DNA from 2 places in the Rhizobium sp. PL01 genome. Region 2 is predicted to be linked to the other one. Evidence: predicted binding sites of a transcription regulator. Region 2 holds the regulator's gene; the other holds the start of a gene.
What was found. The regulator LexA, encoded in region 2, represses DNA repair genes until DNA is damaged. The targets are predictions, from matches to a motif close to TGTTCNNNNTGTGTTCNG.
Positions count from the first base shown of each region.

Region 1: R6X40_RS03160 (ribonuclease T2 family protein) is a predicted target of LexA. The motif match lies at 2,563-2,580, and genes of this name have one in related genera.

Region 1 is NZ_JAWQUM010000001.1:684,277-688,487, forward strand. It holds gene R6X40_RS03145 (thiamine pyrophosphate-binding protein) at 1-470, opposite strand, end outside; gene R6X40_RS03150 (DMT family transporter) at 505-1,455, opposite strand; gene R6X40_RS03155 (alpha/beta hydrolase) at 1,468-2,403, opposite strand; gene R6X40_RS03160 (ribonuclease T2 family protein) at 2,597-3,364, shown strand; gene ettA (energy-dependent translational throttle protein EttA) at 3,457-4,211, shown strand, end outside.
Region 2 is NZ_JAWQUM010000002.1:289,318-293,528, reverse strand. It holds gene R6X40_RS05820 (hypothetical protein) at 237-455, shown strand; tRNA gene R6X40_RS05815 (tRNA-Cys) at 682-755, opposite strand; gene lexA (transcriptional repressor LexA) at 1,180-1,890, opposite strand; gene R6X40_RS05805 (hypothetical protein) at 2,131-2,409, opposite strand; tRNA gene R6X40_RS05800 (tRNA-Asn) at 2,629-2,703, shown strand; partial or broken gene R6X40_RS05795 (hypothetical protein) at 2,956-3,277, opposite strand; gene R6X40_RS05790 (APH(3'') family aminoglycoside O-phosphotransferase) at 3,446-4,211, shown strand, end outside.

The sequences.
Region 1 (4,211 bases), on a different contig from region 2:
GTCAGAACCACCGGGCCGGGGCGGCCGGATGTTGCGACCGCAAAGGCGCGGGTGACGAATTCCGGGATACGGGCGGGATCGTCGATCTCGCCGACCCATTTGGCAATTTCTGTGAAAGCGCGGCGATATTCGATTTCCTGAAAGGCTTCCCGTTCGCGCGCATCGCGCTGGACCTGGCCGATGAACAGGATCATCGGGATGGAATCCTGGCGGGCGATATGCAGGCCGGCGGAGGCGTTCATGGCGCCCGGGCCACGGGTCACCATGCAGATGCCGGGCTCACCGGTCAGCCGGCCCCAGGCGTCAGCCATCATGGCAGCCCCACCTTCCTGGCGGCAGACCAGGACCTCGATGTCAGTATCGTAGAGTGCGTCGAGCACGGCGAGATAGCTTTCCCCCGGTACACAGGACACCCGTCTGACGCCGTTAGCCTTCAGCGCCTCAACGATTAGTTCTCCGCCTGTCTTCATGTCTGCTCCTCCCAAAGCACGTCAATAAATCTTGTCAGATGGCCGGTGATACCGGCGCGATGCTTGCTGTCTTGTTCACCCGGCGCTCCCGCCAGATGATGTAAAGACCGGAACCGATAATGATCCCGATGCCCAGCCATTTCAGTGCGTCCGGCAGATGGCCGAACACCAGCCAGCCGAAGATCGTCGCCGAGACGATCTCCAGATATTGCAGCGGTGCCAGAACCGATGCCGGTGCTGCGCGATAGGCATAGACGCCAAGCACCCCGGATATGGTTGCGGTGACGCCGACGCCAAGCAGATAGAGGCCTGCGGTCATATCCGGCATGACCGGATCGAAAATCTCCGAGCCGGTGCCATCGCCGATATAGAGCAGGATACCGCAGAACAGCGCGCCCCAGACGCCGGCATGAAACTGCATCGACCACGGATCTTCGTTCTGCGCGACGAGGCGGGTCACCAGCAGGAAGATCGCAAGCCCGAAGGCGGAGACGATGGGCAGAAGCGCGATCCAGCCAACTTCCTGCATGCTCGGCTGGATGACCAGCAGGGCCCCGAAAAAACCGACCCCGCAGGCGGTGTAGCGCCGCCAGCCGATGGTTTCCTTGAGGAAGATGCTGCCGAGGATGGTCAGGATGATCGGTTCGACGAAGAAAATGGCGATGGCATCGGCGACCTCCATCGCCTTCAGCGTGGTGATGAAGGACAGCATGGTCACGACAAGCAGGCCGCCGCGCAGCATATGCAGCCCGGTCTTCTTCCAGGTGAGATCGAACAATGTGCCGCGGACGATGACGATCGGCAGGATGAAGATCATCTGCAGCACGAAACGCACAGCGGTGATTTCGGCCGATGGAATGGTGGTGATCGCAAGCTTTGCAAAGATATCGATCAGCGGCGAAATCAGCACCGCGATGACCATCAGGCTAAGGCCAAAGGAAACATCGTTGCTGCGTGTCGCCGGATTTGCGGAAATGTCTGCCATGCTAGTCTTTGCTCATCTCCGGTGTTCCACGACGGAAAGACACCATCCGGTAAAGTCCTGCATGGCGCTGTTGCGCTCAATTTCGTTCAGGGTTTCGTGGCGCATTGTGGGGTAAATCACTGTTGTTACTTGCTTCAGCCCCGCATTCTGCATGCGCTGCGCTAGCCATGAGATTTCCCGGCCGCCATTGGTGGCTGGGTCCTCGCCGCCGCCGACGAGGTGGATCGGCAGGTTTTGCGGCAGCCGGCTCAGCCGATCCTGCCGTGCGCCTGCGAAGGTCAACGCGAACAGGTCGATCCACATCGAAACGCTGGCATCGAAACCGCAGAGCGGGTCATCGATGTATTTTGCCACTTCTACCGGGTCGTGCGACAGCCAGTCATAGTCGGTCTTGCGGTTGGGGATCGATTTGGCCCAGGCGCCGAATGTCAGCTTCGACAGCAGCCCACTCGGCACATCGGAACCCTTCAGCATTTTCTCGATGGCAAGGATAGCTTGGGCTGCGCGCCCGGCAAGACCCGGATTGAAATTGGAATTCCAGACAGCCAGTCCGTCGTAAAGCTCGGGGTCTTCCTCCGCGGCATTCAGCGCAATCAGGCCGCCCATGGAATGACCGAACAGGATAACGGGAAGCCCGGGATGACTGCCAGCAGCCATGTTCCGCATTGTCCTGATGTCGGCAAGGACCTTGGCTGCCCCTTGCGATTGCGCATAACGGCCGAGTGGCGCATCGGCGGCTTTGGTTGCGCCGTGGCCGCGATGATCGTGCGCATAGACGTTGAAACCGGTGTTCGCCATGACTGCGGCGAAGCGGGCATAACGGGCGGAATGTTCGGCCAGTCCGTGGCTGACAATCAAGATGCCTTTTCCGGGGACGGCGGCAGGCCAGTGGCGCCAGGCAAGGATGGCTCCACTCGGGCTTTGCAACGTTTCGACCTTGGCGAACACCCGTTAGATCCTCCCAGGCGAACTTCCTGCGCTTGACCGCTATCAACTTGATTTAACAGCCGAAGGCAACCGGCGCTTGGTGCTTGTTTGGTATCAGGTCAGAAAAGAATCGCAGATGTAAGGATTCCAGGTTGCAATTTTCTCGTTTTGATTGCTAAATGATCATGTTGTGTTCTCTTTTGGGGAGGCTGGCATGCACAGAAATGTAAGGATCGTTTTTGCACCGCTTTTCTATCGCCTGAGCTTGTTTGTGCTTGCGATGATGTCTTCGCCTGCGGCATTCGCCGAGGAACAGGCCTCACTCGCGAAGGGCCGGACCGAATACATTCTTGCTGTGAGCTGGCAGCCCGGATTTTGCGAGACGCGGCCGAACCGCAAGGAGTGCGTCGGGCAGACCTCCGAGCGCCATGACGCAACCCATTTTTCCCTGCATGGCCTATGGCCGGTGAAGAAGAGTTACTGTGGTGTCGCTGCGGATATCAAGGCGCGCGATCGCAATGGCGACTGGCTGGATTTGCCAAAGCTGGCGATGGCGCAGGAGACGGCCGCCAAGCTGATGGTGGCGATGCCGGGAACGCAATCGGGGCTCGACCGGCACCAGTGGCTGCGCAGCGGCACGTGCCACGGCGGCACGGCGCAGGATTATTTTTCCGTGCAGCTGCGTCTTCTTGAGGAGATCAATAGCTCGGCGGTGCGTGCCTTGTTTTCAGGACGGATCGGGCGTGAGGTAACCGAAGGCGACGTCAAGCAGGCCTTTGACGAAAGTTTTGGCAAGGGATCGGGTGATCGCGTCAGGATGCGTTGCGAGAAAGCTGGCGCGCGCAGTGTCATCACCGGGCTGACGATCGGCCTGTCGGGTGATGTTTCCAGCAATGCCGGCCTTTCAACTCTGATCCTTGCGGCCGGCGATACCGATTTCAAATGCGCAAAAGGGACCGTCGATGCAGCCGGCATTCCGTGAATGGCGTTGCTAAAACCGGTTTCTTCATTGCTCCGCCGGGATAATTCGCCTACATAGCGGGCAAAATCCCATTCCGTCGGAGCAGTCTCTCTATGGCACGTCAATTCATTTATCATATGTCCGGGCTGAACAAGTCCTACGGCACCAAGAAGGTGCTGGAGAATGTCAATCTGTCGTTCTATCCGGACGCCAAGATCGGTATTCTCGGCCCGAACGGTGCCGGTAAGTCGACCGTCCTGCGCATCATGGCCGGCCTCGACACGGAATACACCGGCGAAGCCTGGGTTGCTCAGGGCGCTACCGTCGGGTACCTGGCGCAGGAACCGCAGCTCGATCCTACCAAGACGGCGATGGAAAACGTCATGGAGGGTGTGGCCGACAAGACCGCCATCCTCGAGCGTTACAACGAACTGATGATGAACTATTCCGACGAGACGGCGGAAGAGGGCTCGAAGCTCCAGGACATCATTGACGGCCAGAACCTGTGGGATCTGGAAAGCCAGGTCGAGATGGCGATGGAAGCTCTGCGCTGCCCGCCTGGCGATGCGGATGTGACCAGCCTTTCGGGTGGCGAGCGCCGCCGTCTGGCGCTCTGCAAGCTCTTGCTCTCCAAGCCGGACCTGCTGCTGCTCGACGAACCGACCAACCACCTGGACGCTGAAACCATCGGCTGGCTGGAAAACCATCTGCGCATGTATGCCGGCGCCGTGATGATGATCACCCACGATCGGTACTTCCTCGACAATGTCACGGGTTGGATCCTTGAGCTCGACCGCGGCCGCAGCATTCCTTACGAAGGCAACTACTCTGCCTACCTTTTGGCCAAGGCCAAGCGCATGCAGCAGGA
Region 2 (4,211 bases):
TGGTCATAGGCAGAGCAGACCAGATCATAATTGCTGCGTGTGAGGCGAATGGATGATGGCCTGTCACCGTTCGGCTTAATCACCGCGAGAATGTTTCATCGCTTGCCGAAATATGATATCTTGCACTCCTACGCATTGAGTACGCATCCAGCAGTGGAACGCCCGTGGCCAGCGTGTTGCAGCGTCGGTTCACCCGTTAAAATCAAGTGCTGCAAAGCGCGGTGAAGGAGAATGCAATGCATTATAGCGTGCAGTTTTTCACCTGGACCCCGAAGCAGGGCGTTCACCAGGTCGGATCGACGATCGAAATCGATGCGGTCAACCCCAAGCTCGCGGCCGTGTCGCTGCTGGGGCTAAGATTGGACGAGACCGGTGCAGCCAAGAAACTCGCAGTGCGCGTCTGGACAACACCGGATGACAGCAAGGCTGATTGCGCCTGCTTCTATTATCATTGAGCAATCCCCCTGCTTCGCGATGCACCGACGGGGATTATGCAACGCTATCGTTTGTCAACGACGGCATGGTCTCTAGCTGTCCAGGCAAGATGGGAAGACGGAAACCTATCGATCCGATCTCTCTGAAAACTCTTCACAAGAGTGAAAACCCGCTGAGCGCGACCTATCGGCAAGGCCATCGACGCCTGCGCTTCTTCCCTGTCAATTTTCTATGTGTGGGAAAGTTTGGAGGCCTCGCCCGGAATTGAACCGGGGTGCAAGGATTTGCAGTCCTCTGCGTCACCACTCCGCCACGAGGCCTCACGAGTTCAAATAATCGAACTGTGGCGGCGGTTTAGAATGATCCTAGACAAATCGCAAGAGGATATTTCTGAAAATATCCTCGGTCGTTTGTGAAATGAAGTTTCCGAGCCGCTCTCCCACAGGCTTAAGGGGATGAGATCGCTACGGCCCGCACCTTTGAGATGATGAGGCTCGCGTTCCGATCGCGAACCTCATTTGTGATTTCACGCACCCAACTGGTCATCGTAGACAAAGACACATTTCAGGGCAGGATCCGTTTTTGACACCGGCATTCGAATTGAGAGGCGGTTTGCTTTGGATATATGAAGCGGCATGGCAACGACCGAGCTGAACGGCAACAGGACCGGCTTCATCCAGCAAAGTCCATAACCAAAAACTCATCTCCAAGCCGCAGGCAGGTCGAAGATAAAATTCGGCAAGATCAATGATAACGGCGGATCAGCCCGACGAGTTTGCCCTGTATCTTGACCCGGTCCGGCCCAAAGATCCGCGTCTCGTAGGCGGGGTTGGCGGCTTCCAGCGCAATCGAGGCGCCTTTCCGGCGGAACCGCTTCAGCGTCGCTTCCTCGTCATCAACCAGGGCGACGACGATTTCGCCGGGGCTGGCGCTGTTCGTATTGCGGATGATGACCGTGTCGCCATCCAGAATTCCTGCCTCGATCATCGAATCACCACGCACTTCCAGTGCGTAGTGCTCGCCGTTACCGACCATCTCGAGGGGGACGGAAATATCATGCGTGTTGTTCTGGATCGCCGAGATCGGCACGCCGGCGGCGATCCTGCCCATAACCGGTATCGAGACGGTGTCGCTGTGTGAGGCAGTCTTGACAGGTGCTGGGGGCACTGGTTGTACGCCGAGGCTGCCCTGAATGACGCTGGGTGAAAAGCCACGCTTGGGCTGGAGGCTCATTGAATAGGCCTCCGGCAACTTGATCACTTCCAGCGCCCTCGCCCGGTTGGGAAGGCGCCGGATGAAACCCCGCTCCTCAAGCGCGGTAATCAGCCGGTGAATGCCGGATTTCGACGCAAGATCCAGCGCATCTTTCATTTCATCGAATGATGGCGGCACACCCGATTCTTTCATTCTTTCGTGAATGAACAGAAGCAGTTCCTGTTGCTTGCGGGTCAGCATGAACGATCACTCCAGAATCGAGAAACAAATCAAGAACGAACACTATCTGTTCCATATGTGTTCCGCAAGTCCCTAAAATTCATCGAATGTTTTCAGAGATAAGTGTCGTTTCTGACGATCGGGTTGAGGTCTTGCATGTTGTTGTCTCCAGAGACTCGCATTCACTCGCTCATGGCCTTCCCCTTTTGAAGAGCCCTTGGGTGATTCCGAACGTGAGAGGATATGATGATCGGCATTGTTCTAGTTGGATGCCGGCCATTTTCGAGCCCACCAGACCGAAAATTTGCGCCGCTTACGCCGAATGAAGGCGAGATCATGCGACAGGACGAGTAGGCCCAGCGGCACCATCCAGAAGCCGAGGACAGGCAGGAAACCGAGAATGCCACCAAAAATCAAAACGCCGCCGATGGCGATACGCAGCGGACGTGATTGCGGCAGCCGCATCCGCCATGAGCCGATAACCAGCTCCTGTGTTCGGGCGTCGATGCCGAATTTTTTCGTTTTCTGCGGTTCTGCCATAAATCTCACCTATCAAACATAAAGCCTGCCCCGATACCGCTGCAATGCCGCGATGCCAAGGGTTTGGCTTGCGTGACATCGAGAATGCACCACTCCCCACAGATGGGAAGTTCTCCACAGTCTGACAAGATTGTGCATTTTTTTTGAAAAACCGCTTGGCAAATCGGAAAAGCATTTGTATTAGCAGCCTCACTTCTGCAGCACACACCGCGCAGACGTTCCCTGGTAGCTCAGCGGTAGAGCATTCGACTGTTAATCGACAGGTCGCCGGTTCGAATCCGGCCCGGGGAGCCAGTTTTCAAAGGCCTTGCTGAAAAGCAAGGCCTTTTTGGTTTCTGGTGACACCGCACCGCCTCTCGTCTGATTTCGCTGTTCTACCGATAGCCACTGGCATCCGCTATTTTCCCCGCCTCCTGCACCTCTGTCATGTCGCGCCAGCAGTCCGTCCGCGACCCGCCGAGATCGGCGAACTCTCAGATCTTTGCGAGATCCCGCTTGACGTGGATTGTACGGTAAAGCGGTTCCGCTCCGAGTCCGTTGCCTGGGCCGCAGCAATTTCAGGCCCTTTTCGAGCGAGTGTTCCCAGACCGGCTTGTCCCACTCGGTCATATGCTCGCCGCCCGAGATATCGTTGATGAGAATATCGAGTCGTGATTCTTCGCGGCGGATACGGTCAACCAAGAGACGCGACTTCCGCGTGAACAAGATGATCCACCGGCACTGCAATGCCTTTGCCGCCAGCCTCCGCGACCAGTTCGGCCGTCTCTTCGATGATGGGGATTCGAGGCGGATGGTCCGGTGGTGCCGTATGTGGAGGCGCAGATTCAGGACTTTCTCGCCGAATTTTACGGGTAATCGTATCCCTCACCGGCTTTCCTCCGTAAACGCGCCCGGTGTAAAAACCTGGAGATTTTCTGTTCCGGGCTAATGAAATCACGTTCGGCAATATCCATGTCGTGCTGGGGCGCGACATCGCCTTCGCCAGACAAGACGAGGGGAATGAAACCTGACTGATTATCAATACGGATCAACCCGGTTGACGGGCTTTTCTCTTGGAAGCCAATGGATTGCCTACCTTCATGGCGAATCGGGTGATGCGCTGTTTCGGCGCGCCGATGGCAGCGCTTACGCCAAAGTGGCTACCGGCAGCGGTGTGGCGCTGTTGGATGACGAGCGTCGGCGGACGGCATGGCTGTCTGCGTTTGAGCTCGGATCCCCTTCGGTGCTCGATTGGCAAGTGTCTGACGACGTTGCATGCCTTGTGACGAGTGCCGTGCCGGGCGTGCCGGCGGATCAGCTGGAAGTGTCCGCACTTATAAAGGCATGGCCGTCCATCGTCGCGCAGGTGCGCGATCTCCATGCCATTCCGGCCCGAGACTGCCCGTTTGATCGCGGCCTTCAAACAATGTTCGATCGGGCAGCCGATGTGGTTGCGCGCAAGAGTGTCAATCCCGACTTTCTCGATCCGGACGATCAGGACACGCCGCCCGAAACCCTGCTCGATCGATTAAAGAGCGAACTGCCCGCGCGGCTCACGCAGGAAAACACGGATCGTGTTGTTTGCCACGGCGATGCGTGCCTGCCCAATTTCATGGTCGATCCGGAAACGCTTTGCTGCACGGGAATGATCGATCTCGGGCGGCTGGGGATGGCGGACCGCTATGTCGACTTTGCGCTGCTTGTCGGCAATACCCGCGAAACATGGCGCACCACTGCGGAAGCGCGGGCTGCGCACAATCGTTTGTTCGACCTACACGCAATCGCTAATGCTGACCGGGCACGGCTCGATTTCTATCTGCGCC